DNA from 4 places in the Promicromonospora sp. NPDC090134 genome. Region 2 is predicted to be linked to each of the others. Evidence: riboswitches for the same ligand, from Rfam matches in the RefSeq annotation. Region 2 holds a riboswitch; each other region holds the start of a gene.
What was found. Region 2 has a riboswitch for thiamine pyrophosphate ahead of thiM (hydroxyethylthiazole kinase). Riboswitches for the same ligand answer to the same signal wherever they lie in the genome.
Positions count from the first base shown of each region.

Region 1 (4,876 bases), on a different contig from region 2:
CGAGGCCGGCATCATCGAGGCGCCCGTCGTGACCAGGGTGGGCGGCAAGTACGTGCTCTTCTACTCGGCGGGCCCGTACAGCACCAACTCGTACGGCACCAGCTACGCGGTGGCCGACTCGATCACCGGCCCCTACACCAAGGCGTTCCGGTTCCTCATGACCACGGACTCGCTCGACGGCGCGGTGTCCGGCCCCGGCGGCGCCGACGTGCTGCGGGACGCCGGGGGCGACAAGCTGATCTTCCACGGGCACCGGGACGCGGGCGGGCGCGGCATGTACGTCGCCGACCTCGGCTGGGCGAACTCGAACCCGGTGGTGCGCGGCAGCCGGGTGCGCTACGAGGCCGAGCGCGGCACCCTGAACAACTGCACGGTCCGCGAGAACGCGGCCGGCGCGTCGGACGGCAAGGTCGCCGCGTACATCGACCACGCCGACAGCTGGGTCGACGTCGGGTCGATCTACGTGCCGACGTCCGGCAGCTACACGCTGCACGTGGGCTACGCCAACGGTTCGGCCGTGACGGCGTCGCACACGGTCACGGTCAACGGGGCGTCGGCCGGGTCCATCAGCTACCCGATCACCGGCTGGGACAACTGGCAGCAGGCCGGCAAGGACATCACGCTGCAGGCCGGCTGGAACACCATCCGGCTGGGCAAGGGGACGGCGTTCACCGAGCTGGACTACATCGAGGTCGCGTAGGGCGGACGGCGTCCGCCCGGCGCGAGCCCGGCGGACGCCGCGGCCCGGCCCGCCGTGATGTATCTTGACATCAAGATACTCGACGGCGAGGAGTTGTGATGGCCGACTGGAACCCCGGCGCCTACCTGCAGTACACGGACGAGCGGTCGCGGCCGTTCACGGAGCTGGTCGCCCGCGTGGCAGCCGCGCCGGGCACGATCGTGGATCTCGGCTGCGGCCCGGGTCACCTCACCCCCGTGCTCCGCGCGCGCTGGCCCGAGGCGCGCGTCACCGGGGTGGACGCCTCCCCCGCCATGATCGCCGAGGCCCGCGCCGCCGACCCGGCGACCGAGTACGTGCTGGCCGACCTGAGCACCGACGACCACACCGCCGACCTCGTCATCAGCAACGCGGCACTCCAGTGGGTCCCGGGGCACCGCGAGCTCCTCACGACGCTCGCCGACCGGGCCGCGCAGACCTTCGCGTTCCAGGTGCCGGGCAACCACGACGCGCCCAGCCACCGGCTCCTGCGGGAGGTCGCCACCCGCGCGCCGTACGCCGACGTCGTCGGGCCGGTCGAGCGGCGGGCCACCGCCGACCCGGCCGAGTACCTGGAGATCCTGGCCCGGCCGGGCTGGGCCGTCGACACGTGGGAGACCACCTACACGCACGTGCTGCAGGGGCCGGACCCGGTGCTGCGCTGGATCTCGGCGACCGGTGCCCAGCCCACGCTCCAGGCGCTGGAGGCAAAGGACCCGGGCCTGCGCGCCCGGTTCGAGGAGGAGTTCGGCGCGGCGCTCCGGGAGGCCTACCCCGAGCGGGCGCACGGCACCCCGCTGGCGTTCCGCCGGGTGTTCGCGGTGGCCACCCGCGCCTGAGACCCCGGGCGACGAGGGCGCGCCAAGCGGAGTGGGCCGCCCCGGCCTCAGCCCTGCTGGGTGACGCGGACCTCGAGCCCGGCCAGCTCGGTGTCGACGTACTCCCGGGTCCGCTTGCCCACCAGGCCGCCGACCAGCCACGCCAGCGAGCCGGTCTGCGTGATCGCGAGCGTCACCTTGGAGCGGCCATCCGGCAGCGGCTCGACGAGGTGCTCCGCCTGCGTGGTCACGCCCGGCGCCTCGGTGATCCACGCGAAGTGCCGCGGCGGGTCCCACTCGTCCATCAGCCAGACCGCGAGCGGCAGCTCCGGCTGCTCGATCCGCACCTGGGTGCCGACGTCGGGCGGGTTGGGCCCGTCGATGATCTCGACCGACTTCATGGACGACGTCCAGTCGGGCATGTGCTCGACGTCGGACAGGACCGCCCACACCTCCTCGGGTGTCGCGTCGATCTCGGCGGAGGTGCTGTAGTTCGGCATCGGTGCTCCTGTCCTCTGGTCGGCGCCGTCGACGGCGTCACCCCCTAGTCTCGGCCCACATGGGCGGCGTCGGCCAGGTGGGGGCGGTCAAGCCCTGCTCGAAGAAGAGGTACTCGTGCACCGACGAGATCTCGAACGCCCGCAGCATGCGCTCGCGCTCGTCCGGGGAGACCCAGCGGGCGGCATCGTCGGCCAGGCGACGGGCCTGGCGGGTCGACTCCTGGAAGGCCTCGTCGCCGTAGGTGCCGATCCAGGCCCCGTACGGGTGGCCCGCCAGGCCGCCGGGGCGGCGTCCGGCGAGGTCCACGAGCACGCTCCCGACGTGCGCGTAGAGCCAGTAGCAGGGCAGGAGCGCGGCGACCGTCTCCGCGTAGCTGCCCGACGCCGCGGCGTGCAGGTGTCCCGTGTAGGCCGCGGTGACGGGGGACGGCTCGACCGCGGCGACGTCGCCCGCCACCAGTCCGGCATGGGCGCCCAGCCAGTCGCGGTGGAGCGCCGTCTCGACCTCCAGCGCCGTCACCGACGACCGCGCGAGGAAGCCCTGCGCGGCCGGGTTGGGCGCCACCCGCGCGGCGCCCGCCAGGACGCGCGAGTACTCGCGCAGGTAGGCGGCGTCCTGGGCGAGGTAGAACGCGAAGGACCCGGCGGGCAGCGAGCCGTCCGCGAGCGCCCGGACGAACGGCATGTGCTCGACGGCGTCGCGCCAGCCCGCGATGCGTTCCCAGGCCTCCTCGGTGAAGGGGCGGACGGCGGCGGGGCCGGACGGCGCGGCGGTGCCGGACGGCCCGGCGGAAACGGGGACAGCAGAAGAAGTCACGGTGGACATCCCTTCGCCAGCATGATCTGGATCAGGTTCGACGGGTGTGGTCTCAGCCCTGGCAGGGCACCCCGTGTCACGTGCGGCAGAGGCTATCGGATCCGGCGGGTCGTAGGCTGCCGCCATGACAGACCGCCCGATCCGCATCGGTGTCCAGCTCCAGCCCCAGCACGCCGACTACTCCGCGATCCGCGACGCGGTGCTCCGCGCCGAGGATGCCGGGGTGGACGTCATCTTCAACTGGGACCACTTCTTCCCGCTGCGGGGCAACCCCGACGGCAAGCACTTCGAGTGCTGGACCATGCTCGGCGCGTGGGCCGAGCAGACCGAGCGCGTGGAGATCGGCGCCCTCGTGAGCGGCATCGGCTACCGCAACCCCGACCTGCTGGCGGACATGGCCCGCACGGTCGACCACATCTCGGGCGGGCGGCTGATCCTGGGCCTGGGCGCCGGCTGGTTCGAGAAGGACTACGACCAGTTCGGCTACGAGTTCGGCACGGCGGGTTCGCGCATCGCGAGCCTGGGCGACGCGATGCCGCGCATCAAGGCCCGGCTGGCAGCCGGCAACCCGGCGCCGTCGCGCGAGATCCCGGTCCTGATCGGCGGCGGTGGCGTGCGCAAGACGCTGCGGATCGTGGCCGAGCACGCCGACATCTGGCACTCGTTCGGCGACCTGCCGACCCTGACGAGCAAGTCGGCGATCCTCGACGAGCACGGGGCCGCCGTCGGGCGCGACACCGCCGCGCTGGTCGAACGCTCGGTGGAGGCCAAGGGCGCGCCCGGTACGACCGGCGAGGCGTTCGTCGCGGCGGGGGTCACCCTGTTCACCGTCGGGGTGACCGGGCCGGACTACGACCTGTCGACCGTCACGGACTGGGTCGCCTGGCGCGACTCGCGGGGCTGACCCAGCCGCAGCGCGCTGTTCACCAGGCCCAGGTGGCTGAACGCCTGAGGCGTGTTGCCGAGGTGCCGGCCCGTGGCGGGGTCGTACTCCTCGCTGAGCAGCCCCAGGTCGTTGCGCACGGCGAGCAGCCGCTCGAACAGGGCGACGGACTCGTCGACCCGGCCGATGCCGTGCAGCGCGTCGACCAGCCAGAAGTTGCACACCAGGAACGTCGCCTCGGCGCCGGGCAGGCCGTCCACCTGGTCGTCGGCCTCGTTGTGGTACCGCCGCAGCAGCCCGTCCTGGCCGAGCTCGCGCTGCACGGCGTCCACGGTGCCGACGACCCGGGGATCGTCCCAGGGCAGGAAGCCGACCTGGCCGATCAGCAGCAGCGCGGCGTCGAGCCCGTCCGAGCCGTAGAACTGCGTGAACGTGTTCCGCTCTGCGTCGAACCCGTGGGTGCACACGTCGTCGTGGATCCGGTCGCGCACGGCGCGCCAGCGCTCGACGGGCTCGTCCGCCAGGCCGTACTTCTCGACCGCCCGCACGGCTCGGTCGAAACCCGCCCAGGCCATGACGCGCGAGTGCACGAAGGCGCGCCGGGGGCCGCGCACCTCCCAGAGCCCGTTGTCGAGGTCGTCCCAGTGCTCCTCGAGGTGCTCCAGCAGCGCCCGCTGCAGCCGCCACACGTCCTCGTCCTGCTCCAGCCCCGCCTCGCGCGCATGGTGCAGGGCGTCCAGCGTCTCGCCCCACACGTCGATCTGGAGCTGGCTCGCCGCGTCGTTGCCGATCCGCACCGGTGCGGAACCCTCGAAGCCGGGCAGCCAGTCGAGCGTGTACTCCGGCAGCCGCCGCCGGCCGTCGAGCCCGTACATGATCTGCAGGTCCGCCGGGTCCCCCGCCACCGCGCGCAGCAGCCACGCCCGCCACTCGCGCGCCTCGTCGATGAAGCCCGTGCCGATCAGGGCCTGCAGGGTCAGCCCGGCGTCGCGCAGCCAGCAGTACCGGTAGTCCCAGTTACGGGTGCCGCCGAGCTGCTCGGGCAACGACGTCGTGGCCGCCGCCGCGATCGCGCCCGTCGGCGCGTAGGTCAGGGCCTTCAGCGTGATCAGCGACCGGTGGACGGCATCGACCCACGGC
Region 1 covers NZ_JBIVCZ010000010.1:28,462-33,337, forward strand. Annotated here, with positions in the region: gene ACIPN7_RS23645 (family 43 glycosylhydrolase) at 1-700, shown strand, start outside; gene ACIPN7_RS23650 (methyltransferase domain-containing protein) at 799-1,557, shown strand; gene ACIPN7_RS23655 (SRPBCC family protein) at 1,605-2,036, opposite strand; gene ACIPN7_RS23660 (TenA family protein) at 2,074-2,853, opposite strand; TPP riboswitch at 2,845-2,937, opposite strand; gene ACIPN7_RS23665 (LLM class F420-dependent oxidoreductase) at 2,978-3,757, shown strand; gene ACIPN7_RS23670 (glycoside hydrolase family 15 protein) at 3,703-4,876, opposite strand, start outside.
Region 1: linked by a shared signal. The riboswitch ahead of ACIPN7_RS23660 (TenA family protein) and the one ahead of thiM (hydroxyethylthiazole kinase) in region 2 are both predicted to bind thiamine pyrophosphate.

Region 2 (4,876 bases):
GCGCGCACCATGTCGGCGGGCACCGGGTGCACCCGCGTCACCCCGGTCGTGGACTGAGCCGTCAGCCCCGTGAGTACCGCGCAGCCGTAGCCGCCGAGCGCCGCGAAGGTCTTCAGGTCGGCCTGGATCCCGGCGCCTCCGGACGGGTCCGACCCCGCGATCGTCAGCGCCACGACCGGATGACCGGGCGGGCGGACGCGCGGGGGTGCGTCGACGCGCGCGGCGGCGTCGGCGACCTGGGCCGCGTCCCGTGCGGACGCGCTCACGAGGCGGGTCCCGTCGTGGTGCGCGAGCGCGCGTCCGACCGGTTCTCGGCCCGCGCCGCCGCCCAGGCCAGCGCGATCTCCCGTGCCGCGGCGGCCGGGTCGGGCCGGCCGCAGACGGCGGAGACGACGGCGCTGCCGGCCGCACCGGCGCCGTGCAGCGCGGCGACGTCCGCGGCCCGCAGCCCGCCGATCGCCACGCACGGCAGCGCCGCGGCGGCCGTGACGACGCTCAGCCGGGCGAACCCGATCGCCGGCCGGGCGTCCGACTTGGTCAGGGTGGGTCGCACCGGGCCCACGCCGAGCAGATCGACGGTGCCGGGCGGGAGATCGACCGCGGCTCGCGCCTCCTCGGGCGTGCTGACGCTCAGCCCGAGGTGCCGGTCCGGGCCCAGCAGCCGACGCGCGGAGACGGGGTCGAGGTCGCGCTGGCCCACGTGGGCGCCGTCGGCGTCGATCGCGAGCGCCACGTCCACCCGGTCGTCCACCACGAGCGGCACCCCGAGCGGCCGCAGCAGGGTGACCAGCGCGCGGCCGAGGTCCACCAACTCACGGGTGGTCGCGCCCGGGTCCCGGAGCTGGACGGCGGTCACGCCGCCGTCGACCGCCGCGCCCACCGTGGCGACGACCCCGGCGGGGCCGCCGCACTGCCCGGTGTCGGTGACGAGGTAGACGGACGGGTCGAGGCGGATCCGGGCGCTCACGCCTCGGCCCGTGCGGGCTCGTGCCCGGTGGCGGGCTCGTTCACCAGCCCGGCGCCGAACCCGACGGCCTCGGCGTCGACGTCGAACACGCGGTCGACGAGCTCCACGGCGAAGCTGCCGGGGGTGGTCGACGTGGTGCGGTCGGCGGCGACGCACAGCCAGGCTGTCGCGGTGGTCGCGGCGAGCAGGCGGTCCTCGGTGACGGCACTGCACGCGGCGACCAGCGCGCCGAGCGAGCAGCCGACGCCGGTCACGCGCGTCATCAGGGAGGTGCCCGCCTGGACGCGCACGACGCGCTCGCCGTCGGTGATCAGGTCGGAGGCGCCGCTGACGGCGATCACGGCGCCGGAGGACCGGGCCAGGGAGAGCGCGACGTCCCGCACGCCGTCGGGCGTGTCCAGGGAGTCGACGCCCCGGCCGCCTGCGCCGCCGGCGAGCGCCTGGATCTCGGACGCGTTGCCGCGCACGACGGCGGGGCCGCGCGCGAAGAGCTCGGCCGCGAGGCGGGTGCGCAGTGGCAGCGCGCCGATGGCCACGGGGTCGAGCACCCAGGGCACGCCGGCGGCGGTGGCGCCGTCGACGGCGGCGCGCATGCCGTCGGCCTGGCCGCCCTCGACGGTGCCGAGGTTGATGAGCAGGCCGCCGGCGACACCGGCCAGGACGGGCGCCTCCTCGGGGTCGGCGACCATGGCCGGTGCCGCGCCGGCGGCGAGCAGCACGTTGGCGGTGAAGTTGGTGACCACCACGTTGGTCACGCAGTGCACCAGGGGGGCGGTGTCGCGCACCGCGGTGACGACCGACGCGACGGCGTCGGGCAGGACGGAGCCCATGAGGCGTTCCCTTCGCTAGCACTACCTAGATCAGGTTCCACGGGTGCATCTCAGCCGGACTGGTGCCCGGCGCCCCGCGCCAAGTGGGCCGACCATATACGGCCGGTGCCCGTCTCGGGAACCGTCGGTGCGTGCTGGAAGGAGGGGTCAGGGGCGGTACCGCAGCCCGTCGACGAGCAGGTCGAGCATGCGCCGGCCGTGGTCGGGCTCCTCGTCGCTCATCGGCAGGGACAGCTTGGAGACGGCGTACAGCAAGTCCTTCGGGCTGGCGACGGCGCGGATGGCGCCGGCCTCGGCGGCGGTGTCGAGCAGCGAGCCGACGGCAGGGCCGAGCCGCCCGATGAAGTAGGCGGGCAGCGCGTCGAACGTCGGGTCGCCGGAGTGGAGCGCCGAGGCGAGGCCCCGCTTGGTCGCCAGGAACTGGGTGTACCGGTGGAGCCACTTCTCCAGCGCGGTGACGGGGTCGTGCTCGGCGGCCAGGGCGGGGGCAGCGTCGGCGGTGGCGTCGACCTCGGCCTGGAAGACGGCCTTGACCAGGTCCGAGCGCTTGGGGAAGTGCCGGTAGAGCGTGCCGACCCCGACGCCGGCCAGGTCGGCGATCTCCTTGGCGGGCGCGTCCACGCCCGACGTGCCGAAGACGGTCTTGGCGGCGTCGAGCAGCGCGTCGATGTTGCGCTGCGCGTCGCGGCGCAGGGGCCGCTGCTCTGTGTGCTGGGTCACTTCTCTCCTGGTCTCTTGCTAACCGGAATGGCTTTCCATATAGTTCCGGAAGGGCGTTCCGCTTCGTTCCAGAGTACGGCACCGCGGAGACGCCCACCAGACCTCTCGACCCCAGGAGGGCCCATGCAGTACCGCAGCCTCGGCCGGACCGGCATCAAGGTCAGCCCCTACGCCCTCGGCGCGATGATGTTCGGCGCGATCGGCAACCCCGACCACGACGAGTCCGTCAAGATCATCCACAAGGCCCTCGACGCGGGCATCAACTTCATCGACACCGCCGACGCCTACTCCCGCGGCGAGTCCGAGGAGATCGTGGGCAAGGCGCTCAAGGGGCGGCGCGACGACGTCGTGCTGGCCACCAAGGTGCACCTGCCCATGAGCGACGACCCCAACCACCGCGGCAACTCGCGGCGCTGGATCATCGCCGAGGTGGAGAACTCGCTGCGCCGCCTGGGCACCGACCACATCGACCTGTACCAGATCCACCGGCCCGACCCGGACACGGACGTCGCGGACACGCTGGCCGCGCTGACCTACCTCATCAACTCCGGCAAGGTGCGCGCCATCGGCTCGTCCACGATGCCCGCCGCCGACATGGTCCAGGCGCAGTGGGTGGCCGAGCGGCGCGGCCTGGAGCGGTTCCGCACCGAGCAGCCGCCGTACTCGATCCTGAACCGCGGCATCGAGCGCGACGTCCTGCCCGTGGCCCAGCAGTACGGCATGGGCACCCTCGTGTGGAGCCCGCTCGCCGGCGGGATGCTCACCGGCAGGTACCGCAAGGGGCGTGCCAGCGACGCCCATCGGGCCCAGTTCGGGTTCGCGCACCTGCAGGACGAGCGGCGCCTCGACGTCGTCGAGCAGCTCATCCCCGTCGCCGAGGAGGCCGGGATGCCGCTGAACCACCTCGCGATGGCGTTCGCGATCGCCCACCCGGGCGTCACCTCCGCGATCATCGGCCCGCGCACCATGGAGCACCTCGACAGCGCGCTCGCGGGCGCCGAGGTCAGCCTGAGCGACGAGATCCTCGACCGGATCGACGCCGTCGTGCCGCCCGGCACCGACATCGGCCGCCTCGACGCGGCCTACGACCCGCCGGCCATCCAGCAGGCGACCCTGCGCCGTCGGCCCACGGAACAGCGCGCGGCCGTCGCCTGACCCGCCCGCTGCGCAGGCCGCGCCCGCTGCGTCGGGCCGCGCCCGATAGTGCGCTTCTACCCAGCCATTACGCCCGGAAACACGCCAGTTTCGGGCGCAATGACTGGGCAGAAGCGCACTCTTGCGCCGACTGCCGACCACCGCCGTCCGACCGCCGACCAGAGCCCCGACCGCCGACCAGAGCCCCGACCGCCGACCAGAGCCCCGACCGCCGACTAGAGCCGCGTCCACGCCTCGCTCAGCACGCCCCGCAGGATCTGCTCGATCTCGTCGAACTCCGCCTGCCCCACCGTCAGCGGCGGCGCGAGCTGCACCACCGGGTCGCCGCGGTCGTCGGCGCGGCAGTACAGCCCGGCCTCGAACAGCGCCGGTGTGAGGAACCCGCGCAGCAGGCGCTCGGCCTCGTCGCCGGAGAAGGTCTCCCGCGTGCCCTTGTCCCGCACGAGCTCGATCCCGTAGAAGTACCCGGCGCCGCGCACGTCGCCCACGATCGGCAGGTCGTGCAGCCGCTCCAGGGTGGCCCGGAAGGCGGGTGCGTTCTCCTTGACCCGCCCGGTCAGGTCCTCCTCGTCGAAGAGGTCGAGGTTCGCCATGGCGACCGCCGCCGATACCGGGTGCCCCCCGAACGTGTACCCGTGCGCGAAGGTCGTGGACCCGGTCGCGAACGGTTCGAACACGCGGTCCGAGACGAGGCACGCGCCGATCGGGGAGTAGCCCGACGCCATGCCCTTGGCGCACGTGATCATGTCGGGCACGTAGCCGAAGTCGTCGCACGCGAAGATCGACCCGATCCGGCCGAACGCGCAGATCACCTCGTCCGAGACCAGCAGCACGTCGTGCTTGTCGCAGATCTCGTGCACCCGCTCGAAGTATCCGGGCGGGGGAGGGAAGCAGCCGCCGGCGTTCTGCACGGGTTCGAGGAAGACGGCGGCCACCGAGTCAGGCCCCTCCGCCTCGATGAGCGTCTCGATCTGGTCGGCGGCCCACCGGCCGAACGCCTTCGGGTCGTCGCGCAGGTTCTCCGCGGCCCGGTAGATGTTGGTGTTCGGCACCTTGAAGGCGCCCGGGACGAGGGGCTCGAACGGCTCCTTGAGGCCTGGCAGGCCCGTCACGGACAGCGCACCGTGCGTGGTGCCGTGGTAGGCGATGGTCCGGGAGATCACCTTGTACTTGCCCGGCCTGCCCTGCAGCTTCCAGTACTGCT
Region 2 covers NZ_JBIVCZ010000002.1:137,145-142,020, reverse strand. Annotated here, with positions in the region: gene thiD (bifunctional hydroxymethylpyrimidine kinase/phosphomethylpyrimidine kinase) at 1-173, opposite strand, end outside; gene thiE (thiamine phosphate synthase) at 263-967, opposite strand; gene thiM (hydroxyethylthiazole kinase) at 964-1,797, opposite strand; TPP riboswitch at 1,787-1,884, opposite strand; gene ACIPN7_RS07065 (TetR/AcrR family transcriptional regulator) at 1,945-2,517, opposite strand; gene ACIPN7_RS07060 (aldo/keto reductase) at 2,641-3,672, shown strand; gene ACIPN7_RS07055 (aspartate aminotransferase family protein) at 3,888-4,876, opposite strand, start outside.

Region 3 (4,876 bases), on a different contig from region 2:
CGCCGGACAGCGTGGGGACCGCCCGTTGCTCGTACCCGGCCAGCCCCACGAGCTCCAGCAGCTCGGCGACCCGCGCGTCCCGCTCCTGACGGGTGAGCGGCAGGGTCTCCAGCCCGTAGGCCACGTTGCGCCGCACGTCCCGGTGCGGAAAGAGCTGGCCGTCCTGGAACATCAGCCCGAACCGGCGCCGGTGCACCGGCAGCCGGCCGACGTCGGCGCCGTCGTACAGCACCTGGCCGCCCGCCAGCGGCTCCAGTCCCGCCACGGCGCGGAGCAGAGAGGACTTGCCGCACCCGCTCGGTCCGAGCAGCGCCAGCACCTCGCCGGGCGCCACGGTCAGCGAGACGCCGTCCACCGCCGTCACGCCGGCCGCACCGGTCCCGTACCGGACCGAGACGTCCCGGATCTCCAGCCCCGTCATCAGAACTCTCCTCCCGCGCGGTCGTCGCGCAGTCGCTCCGCCACCATCATCACGGTCGCGGTCAGCGCGGCGAGCACCACGGACGCCGCGAGCGCCATTCCGTAGTTCTCCGCCCCGGGCCGTCCGATGAGGCGGTAGATCACGACCGGCAGCGTGGCGCCGTCGGGCCGGGCGAGGAACGACGTCGCGCCGAACTCGCCGAGCGACACCGCGAACGCGAACCCGGTGGCCAGCCCGACCGACCGCAGTGCGATCGGCAGGTCCACGGTGCGCAGCACGCGACCCGGTCCGGAGCCGAGCACCGAGGCAACCTCGCGCAGGCGCGGGTCGATCGCCCGGAGCACGGGCAGCACGGTGCGGACGACGAGCGGCACGGCCACGACGGCCTGCGCCACCGGCACGAGCAGCCCGGAGGTGCGCAGGTCCACGCCGAGCACGGGCTGGTCCATGGTGATGAGAAAGCCGAACCCGACGGTCACGGCGGAGACGCCCAGCGGCAGCATGAACAGGCCGTCGAGCGTGCCGATGGCCCGGCGCGCGCCCACGGAACGGGGCCGCCGGGACACGACGAGCGCCACGAGACCACCCACGACCAGGGCGATCAGGGTGGCGGTCAGCGCGATCCGCAGCGACGTCGCGGTGGCCTCCCACACGGTGACGACGAGTGCGTTCCGCTCGCCGGTGGTGCCGAGCGCCAGGTAGTTCCCCGGGCCCCACGACCCGTCCGGCTCCCGGAACGAGCGGACGACGAGCCCGGCGAGCGGCACCGCGATGAGCCCGGCGACGATCGCGGTGCCCGCGAGCACCGCGCCCACGTCGGCGGGCGACCGCCAGGACAGCGGGCGTGCCGAACGCCGCGCGGAGACGAGGTGCAGGGCGGCCTCGCGCCGCCGTCGGGCGCGTGCGGACACGGCCAGGGCCGCGGAGATGACGACGAGCTGCAGGATCGACAGCACCGAGGCCGAGCGCAGGTCCAGGAACTGGGTCGTGCGGGTCCAGATCTCGGTCTCGATGGTGCCGTACCGCACGCCGCCGAGCACCAGCACCACCCCGAACGCCGTGGCGCAGAACAGGAACACCACCGACGCCGCCGACGTGATCGCGGGCGCGAGCGACGGCAGCGTGACGGTCCGGAAGACCCGGGCCGGTGCCGCACCCAGCGAGGCCGCGGCCTCCTCGGCTCGGGGGTCGAGCCGCTCCCAGAGCCCGCCGACGGTGCGCACCACCACGGACACGTTGAAGAAGACGAGCGCGACGACGATCCCGGCGAGCGACTCCTCCAGCCCGAGGAACCCGAGCGTGCCGCTCGGCGCGAACAGCGCGCGGAACGCGACGCCGACCACCACGGCGGGCAGCACGAACGGCACGGTCACCAGCCCGCGCGCCAGGCTGCGCCCGGGGAACGACCGCCGGTACAGCAGGTAGGCGAGCGGCAGGCCCAGCAGCACGGAGAACGCCGTGCCGAGCACGGCCTGGGTGAGGGTGAGCCCCACGAGCCGCCACGTGCGCGGGCGGGTGAGCACCTCGACGAACCCGGTGAGGTCGAGCGCGCCGTCGGGCACGAACCCGCGGACCACGAGCGCCGCCACCGGCCACGCGAAGAAGACCGCGAGGAAGCCGAGGGGGACGGCGACCGCCGCCCCCCAGAGCAGGGGTGCGGGCCGCAGGCCGTGCCTCATCAAACTCCGCCCTTGGTGGGCTGAGCCTGCGGCTCCACTCCGGGCGGGTGCCTCGTTCCTCGGCCCCCACCCTGCGCTGCGCCTCCGGCTCAGCCCACGACCGTCGCGGTCCACCGTTCGATCCACTCGTCGCGGTGCTCGCTCACGTCGGCCGGGTCCACCTCGAACGGGGCGTCGGCCTGGGGCGCGAACTTCTGCCAGTCGGCGGGCAGCTCCACGGCCGCGTCGGCCGGGTACATGTACATCGACTCGGGCAGGGCGGCCTGGACGTCGTGAGTGAGCAGGAAGTCCACCAGCGCCCGGGCGCCCTCCGGGTTGTCGGAGCCCGCGAGCACACCCGCGTACTCGACCTGCCGGAAGCAGGTCTCCAGCAGCGCGCTCGTGGTCGACTCCGAGCCGTCCTCGCTCACCGTGAACGCCGGCGACGTCGCGTAGGACAGCGCGAGCGGCCGTTCGCCGCCCTCGCCCGCCCCGGAGAAGTCGACGTAGTACGCGTCCTCCCACGAGTCAGCGACCTTGACGCCGTTGTCGACGAGCGAGGCCCAGTAGTCCTCGAACCCGTCCTCGCCGAACGCCCCGATCGTCGCCAGCAGGAACGCGAGCCCCGGGGACGACGTCGCCGGGTTGGTCACCACGAGCAGGTCCTTGTACTGCGGGTCGGCGAGGTCCTCCAGCGTCGTCGGCACCTCCAGGCCGGACTCCTCGAACCACGCCTCGTCGGCGTTGACGCAGACGTCGCCCTGGTCGACGGGCGTGAGCGCGCCGCCGAGCTGCTCGGCGCCCTCGGGCAGGTCCGCGGACGTGTACTCCTCGACCACGCCGGCCTCCAGCGCGCGGGAGGCGAACGTGTTGTCGATGCCGAACACCGCGTCCCCGAGCGGGGCGTCCTTGGTGAGCACGAGCTGGTTCACCAGCGTGCCGGCGTCACCCGCGGCGCTGACCTCGACCGTCGTGCCGGACTCCTGCTCGAACTGGTCGATCAGCTTCTCGTCGAGCGCCCAGGAGTCGTGGGTCACCAGCGTCACGGTCCCCGGGTCGCCGGCGCCGGACGCGTCGTCGCCGGAACCGGAGCCGCCGGAGCACCCGGCGAGCAGCAGCGCCGCCGACAGCGCGACCGCGACGGTAGGGATGGTGCCCCCGTGGGCACCGGAAAGACGCGACATCATTCCTCCGACTTCCTCCGCCGGTGTTACCCGGATCAGGTTCAAGGGTCTGCGGCTCTCCGCACTCTCAGCGCCATCGGGGCGCTCCCCTGTCGTTTCCATGCAGCCTAGTCGGCTGCCGAGGACTACGGTGTGGAGATGGCCCAGATTGAGACGGAACAGACACTCGGCGAGAAGGTCGGCACTCTCGCCCTGACGATCGCGGCCGGCTGGGTCGCCCAGAAGGCGGTCAGCATGATCTGGAAGGGCGTGACGGGTAACGACGCGCCCAACAAGCCCGACGACCCGGAGCTGGACCTGCTGCAGGCGACCGTGTTCGCGGCCGTCGCCGCCGGGACCGCGGTCTTCGCCAAGCGCCTCGCCGCGAAGGGTGCCCACCGCGCCGCGGTGCGGATCGCCGCGCGGCGCAGCGCCGTGTGAGGGCATGACACCCTGGTGCCGTGAGCTTCACGCACCTCGATGACCGCGGCCAGGCCCGCATGGTCGACGTCACCGCCAAGCAGCCGACCGTCCGCTCGGCCACGGCCTCCGGCCTGGTCCGCTGCACCCCTGCCGTGATCCAGGCGCTGCGCGACGGCGCCGTGCCCAAGGGCGACGTGCTCGCGGTGGCGCGCATCGCGGGCATCGCCGCGGCCAAGAAGACGCCCGACCTGCTGCCGCTGGCCCACGTGATCGGCGTGCACGGTGCGGCGGTGGACCTGGAGGTGACCGACGACGGCGTCGTCGTCACCGCGACCGTCCGGACGGCCGACCGCACCGGCGTCGAGATGGAGGCGCTCACCGCCGTAGCGGTCGCCGGCCTCGCCGTGATCGACATGGTGAAGGGCCTGGACAAGTCGGTCACGCTCGCGGACGTCCGGCTGGAGCGCAAGACGGGCGGCAAGTCGGGCGACTGGGTGCGTGCCGAGTGATCACGGTCCGCTACTTCGCCGGCGCCCGGGAGGCCGCGGGGCGCCCCACCGAACAGCTCGACGGTCCGACGTCGGTCGCCGCCCTCCGCGGCGCCCTCGCCTCCGCCCACCCGGCCCTGGGTGCCGTGCTGCCGAAGTGCGCGCTGCTGGTCGCGGGCGCCCGGGCCACGGCGGACGAGGCGACCGTGCCGGACGGCGTCACGGTCGACGTGCTCCCGCCCTTCGCGGGCGGCTGACACCGGCCACCCGGGCCGACAGTCCTGCTACCCCGGCACCGGAGCCGGGTGGTCGCCGCCCTCGAGCTGGGAGCGGACGTGCGGCCAGAGGGCGAGCACCACGTCGAGGCCGTCCCGCACGCCCCCGGACGAGCCGGGCAGGTTCACCACGAGCGCTCGCGTCCCGGCCGTCGCACGTGCCACGCCGACCAGCCCCCGCGAGAGCGCGGCGGTCGGGATGCCCGCGGCGGTGCCTCGCTGTCGCACGGCCTCGGCGACGCCCGGGACCTCGTAGTCCAGCACCTCGCGCGTGCCCTCGGGCGTGAGGTCGCGGGGCGTGATCCCCGTGCCCCCGGTGGTCACCACCAGACGAGCGCCGGCGTCGAGCGCGGTCCGCAGCACATCGCGGACCGGCTCGACGCCGTCGGGAACCAGATGGGTGACCAGGTCGGTGAACCCCGCCGTACGCAGGATCCGCGCCGCCGTG
Region 3 covers NZ_JBIVCZ010000014.1:119,338-124,213, forward strand. Annotated here, with positions in the region: gene ACIPN7_RS27815 (ABC transporter ATP-binding protein) at 1-421, opposite strand, end outside; gene ACIPN7_RS27820 (ABC transporter permease) at 421-2,100, opposite strand; gene ACIPN7_RS27825 (thiamine ABC transporter substrate binding subunit) at 2,190-3,263, opposite strand; TPP riboswitch at 3,259-3,364, opposite strand; gene ACIPN7_RS27830 (DUF4235 domain-containing protein) at 3,402-3,683, shown strand; gene moaC (cyclic pyranopterin monophosphate synthase MoaC) at 3,704-4,174, shown strand; gene ACIPN7_RS27840 (MoaD/ThiS family protein) at 4,171-4,410, shown strand; gene ACIPN7_RS27845 (molybdenum cofactor biosynthesis protein B) at 4,438-4,876, opposite strand, start outside.
Region 3: linked by a shared signal. The riboswitch ahead of ACIPN7_RS27825 (thiamine ABC transporter substrate binding subunit) and the one ahead of thiM (hydroxyethylthiazole kinase) in region 2 are both predicted to bind thiamine pyrophosphate.

Region 4 (4,876 bases), on a different contig from region 2:
GACCTCACGAAGTCGACCATGTCGTACCACTTCCGGACGCTGCGCGAGGCCGGCCTCACGCGCACGATCGTGCACGGCCGCACGCATGCCATCCAGCTCCGCCGCGACGAGCTCGACGACAAGTTCCCGGGCCTGATCGCCGCCGTGCTCGCCGAGCGCTGACCGCCACGCCCGGACGCGGTCGCCGCTAGCGCGGTCGCGGCTGGCGCGGCAGCGGTTCGAGCGCGGCCAGCACCTCTTCCCTGCTCGGAGCGGCGGCGTCCAGCACCACCCGGCCCGGCCGGGCGCCGAGCACCACCACGCGGTCGGCCAGGGCGAGGGCCTCGTCCACGTCGTGCGTCACGAGCACCACGGCCCGCTGCCCGACGCCGGCGGCCGGCCCGCCCGCGGTCGCCTCTCCCCCGGACGCCCCGCCCGGACGGCCGGCCTCGGCGAGCCCGACCCCCGCCAGCCACTCGTTCATCCGCCTGCGCGTGATCGGGTCCAGCGCGCCGAACGGCTCGTCGAGCAGCAGCACGGGCCGCCCGGCCAGGCAGGTGCGGAGCAGCGCGAGCCGCTGCCGCATCCCGCCCGACAGCTCGTGGGGCCAGGCCCGCTCGAAGCCCGCCAGGCCGAACGTCTCGAACAGCTCGGCGGCGCGCGCCTCGGCGTCGGCCCGCGGCACCCGCGCGATCCGGGCGCCGAGCAGGGCGTTGGACCACGCTCGGCGCCACGGCAGCAGCCCGTCGCGCTGCGGCATCCACGCGGTGGCGGCACCGCCGTCCGGCAGCGTGGGCAGCGTGAGCTCCCCCGACACCGCCGCGCCCGGCGGCAGCATGCCGCCGAGCGCGCGCAGCAGCGTCGACTTGCCGCACCCCGAGGGGCCGACGACGGCGACGAACTCGCCGTCGGCCACCGCGAGGTCCACGCCGTCCAGGGCCAGGACGTCGCCGAACCGGACGCTCAGCCCGTGCGCAGCGAGCACCGTCACGGCAGGTACTCGTCGGTCCACGCGGCGTCCGTGTCGAACCCCGGCTCGGTCAGCCCTTCCTCCTCGAGGAACCGGACGAACCCGTCCCACACCTCCGCGCGCTGCGCGCCCCAGTCGCCGGACGCGTACTGCGGGCCGAGCCACCGCGCGCTCGCCCCGACCAGCTCCGGGTCGAGCTCGGGCGCGGCCTCCAGCAGCACCTGCGCCGCGCGGTCGGGGTCGGCCGCCGCTTCCTCGTACCCGCGCGAGAGCGCGGCCAGGAACCCGCGGGCGACGTCCGGCTCCTCGTCCAGCAGCGACCGGGACGTCGCCACGAGCGGCGTGTACCAGTCGGGGATGCAGTCGAGATGGTCGCGGAACGCGATGGTGTCGACGTCGAGCCCGTCCACCTCGCCCAGCCGGATCGTGTCCCAGGCGTCGAACACCCAGGCGGTGTCGAACTGGTCCTCGGTCAGGCCGATGCGGAAGTCGTCGCTGACGAGCGGCGCGAACTCGACCCGCGCGGGATCGCCGCCGTCGCACTCCACGAGCTTGCTGATCAGAGCCTTCTCGAGGTCGGACTCGTAGGACCCGTACCGCTTGCCCTCCAGGTCCCGGGGCCGGGTGATCCCGTCGTCCGCGAGGCTGATCAGCGACGACGTGTTGTGCTCGATCACGGTCGCGACGGAGACGACGTCGGCGCCCGCCGCGCGCGCCGGGACCAGGCCCTCCGCCACGGAGTAGGCGAAGTCGGCCTGGCCGGCCGCGACGAGCTGCAGGCCGGAGGTCTCGCCGGGCTCGACGATCTCGACGTCGAGCCCCTCCTCCTCGAACCAGCCCTCCGCCTGGGCCAGGTAGAGGCCGGAGTGGTTGGTGTTGGGCGTCCAGTCGAGCACGACGGTGACCTCGCGCAGGCCGCCGTCGGACGCCGCGTCGGCGGTGCCCGCGGCGGTGCCGCAGCCCGCGAGCGCCAGCGGCGCGAGCGCGGCGAGGACCAGGGCGGGGGTACGGGACAGGTTCATGATTTTCCTCTCTGCCACGGCGTCGCGACGCGGGTGAGCGCGGCGACGAGGGCGAAGAACAGGCCGGACAGGAGGGCGATCAGGACGACGCCCACGAAGATCTGGTCCACGGCGTACGCCTTGCGGGACCGCTGCACGAACACGCCGAGGCCGGACTGCCCGGCGAGGTACTCGGCGACCACCGCCGCGCCCACGGCATAGGTCGCGGCGACCCGCAGGCCCGCGAGCGCGCCCGGGACCGACGCCGGCAGGCGGACCAGCAGGAACTGGTCCAGGCGGGTACCGCCCAGGCCGGCGACCATGTCGGAGTGCTCGGCGTCGACAGCGCGCATCGCGCCCACCGCCGAGACCAGGACGGGGAAGAAGACGGTGAGCGACACCAGGATCACCTTGGGCAGCAGGCCGAAACCCGCCCACAGGATCATCAGCGGCGCGAGCACGACCACCGGCACCGTCTGCGTGAGCACGACGAGCGGGTACACCGCGTCGCCGGTCACGCGGGAGGCCGTGACCACGATGCTCAGCAGCAGGCCGGCGACCGCGCCGAGCGCGAGCCCGGCGGCGGCCTCGGTCAGAGTGGTCACGACGTGCGGTCCGAGCAGCGGCGCCACCTCGACGGCGGTCCGGGCCACCTGCGACGGCGCGGGCAGCACGAACTCGGGCACGCCCGCGAGGCGCACCCAGGCCTCCCACACCGCGAGCAGCGCCGCGACGGTCAGGAGCGGGGCGAGGACCCGCCCGGCCCGGCGTCCGACCCGATGTGCGAGGCCTCGCTCGCGCCTGGCCGGACGCCGTCCGGACTGCCGCCACCCGGCAGCCTCGCCCTGCCCCGCCGCCCGCCGCCGCGCGACGGCGCGCGTGCTCACGCCCGGAACTTGGTGACGAGGTCCGCGATGGTGGGGCCGGCGTCGTCGGCGCCCTGGCTGACCTTGATGTTGGACTGGACGCCGTCCGCGCCGGCGGCGAGCGTCGCCTCGTGGACGGCGCGCAGCAGCGCCCACACCTCGTCGGGGCTGCCCTGGACGAACGTGCCCATGGCGCCCACCTCATGAGTGAGCCCGGACGCCTGGATGACGGCGATGGCGGCATCCACGTGCGCGTACCTCGCGTCGGGCGTGCCGCTGGGGCGGGGAGAGACCTGGATCTCGGCAAGCATGTGCGACCTCCGTGCACGGGCATGCCAGAGGTCGCCGGTTCCCGACAGGGGGCGCGCGACCACGTCCCCGCGCAGGGGACGGCCTCGACCGAACGCCCGTGCCGTCAGGCACGTCCTTCCGCTGGCATTACCCAGTTCAAGTGATCGGGTCGACGGCGTCGGGCGTGGTGCCCAGGCCTTCCTCTCAGCCCGGCTACCCCGAGCTCCCCGCGTTGGCGGGGCCACCGTACCGCTGGTCGCGGCAGGTCCGGAAGCCTGCTCACCTTCGAGGCCCGACTTTCTTCGCTTTCAGCAGCGTGAAAGCGAAGAAACTCGGGCCTCGAAGGTGAAGGGGAGGACCAGCCGGATCACTCGCCCGGGTAGACCAGGCCGATCTGCTCGCGGATCGTGTCCAGGGTGGCCATGATCGCCACCGTCTCCTCACGCGGGAGCAGCGGGCTGTCCAGCTCGCCGGCCGCCACCAGGCGCTCGGCCTCGGCCGCCTGGAAGTGCATGCCGCGCCCCGTCACCTCGGCGGTGAAGGTCTCGGTCTCGGTGCCCGAGGCGTCGTAGACGTGCACCGTGGACGGGTTGTACCAGGTCGCGTCGATCTCGATGCGACCCTCGGTGCCCAGGATCGAGGCCCGGTTGGGCCCGCGGGTGTCCGACGCCGACACGGTCGTGGCGACCCGGGCGCCGTCGTACCCGAAGATCGTGGCGACGGTGGCGTCCGCGCCCGTCTCCTTGAACGTGGCGTGCGACTGCACGGTGAGCGGCTCGCCGAACAGGTCCCAGGCGAACGAGACCGGGTAGATGCCCAGGTCCAGCAGGGAGCCGCCGCCCAGGGCGAGGTCGTTGATGCGGTGGCCCGGGTCGTCGGGCAGGTCCTGGGTGTGGTCGACCATCAGGGTGCGCACCTCGCCCAGCGCGCCCGACGCGATGATCTCGCGCACACGCGCCATGTGCGGCAGGAACCGGGTCCACATGGCCTCCAGGACCACGAGCCCCTTCGACTCCGCCAGGTCCACGATCTCGCGCGCCTCGGCGGCGTTGAGCGTGAACGGCTTCTCGACCAGCACGTGCTTGCCGGCCTCGAGCACCAGCTTCGCGGCCTCCGCGTGCATCGGGTGCGGCGTGGCCACGTAGACGATGTCGACCTCGGGGTCGGCCACGAGGTTCTCGTAGGAGCCGTGCGCCGTCGGGATGCCGAAGCGGTCGGCGAACGTCCGGGCCTTCTCCAGGGAGCGGGACCCCACCGCCTGCACGGTGAAGCCGTTGTCGTTCAGGTCTGATGTGAAGCTCGCGGCGATCCCGCCGGCCGCCAGGATGCCCCATCGCAGGTGTGTCATGCGTTCGAGCGTAGTGCCCCCGCCGAGGTAGAACTGTGGCCCAACCCCGGGTCAGGGGTTGGGCCACAGTTCTATCTCGCCACAGTTCTACCTCGGCGGGATGGAGGGGGTCAGTTGACCTGGATGGTCATGTGACCTGTCTGGGTGTCCTGCGTGAGCACCTTGATGGTGGTGCCCGTGCCGCCGACCTTCACCGAGTGACGCGGGTTGTCCTTGTTCCAGTACGCCTCAGGGTTGGTGTCGTCGAACTTCCACACCGGAGCCTGCTTGCCGAGCTTCAGCGTGGTCAGCGAGGTGGCCGACACCTCACGGTGCAGCGAGATCGGGTCCGTCTTCTGCAGGCCGAACGTGGCGTCGAAGGACTGGATGCGGTTGCGGGCGATCGTGCCGTCCGACCACTTCAGGGCCTTGGGCCGCGCGT
Region 4 covers NZ_JBIVCZ010000001.1:124,590-129,465, forward strand. Annotated here, with positions in the region: gene ACIPN7_RS00570 (ArsR/SmtB family transcription factor) at 1-162, shown strand, start outside; gene ACIPN7_RS00575 (ABC transporter ATP-binding protein) at 188-970, opposite strand; gene ACIPN7_RS00580 (ABC transporter substrate-binding protein) at 967-1,971, opposite strand; gene ACIPN7_RS00585 (ABC transporter permease) at 1,968-2,837, opposite strand; gene ACIPN7_RS00590 (MTH1187 family thiamine-binding protein) at 2,834-3,127, opposite strand; TPP riboswitch at 3,238-3,340, opposite strand; gene ACIPN7_RS00595 (Gfo/Idh/MocA family protein) at 3,475-4,455, opposite strand; gene ACIPN7_RS00600 (immune inhibitor A domain-containing protein) at 4,566-4,876, opposite strand, start outside.
Region 4: linked by a shared signal. The riboswitch ahead of ACIPN7_RS00590 (MTH1187 family thiamine-binding protein) and the one ahead of thiM (hydroxyethylthiazole kinase) in region 2 are both predicted to bind thiamine pyrophosphate.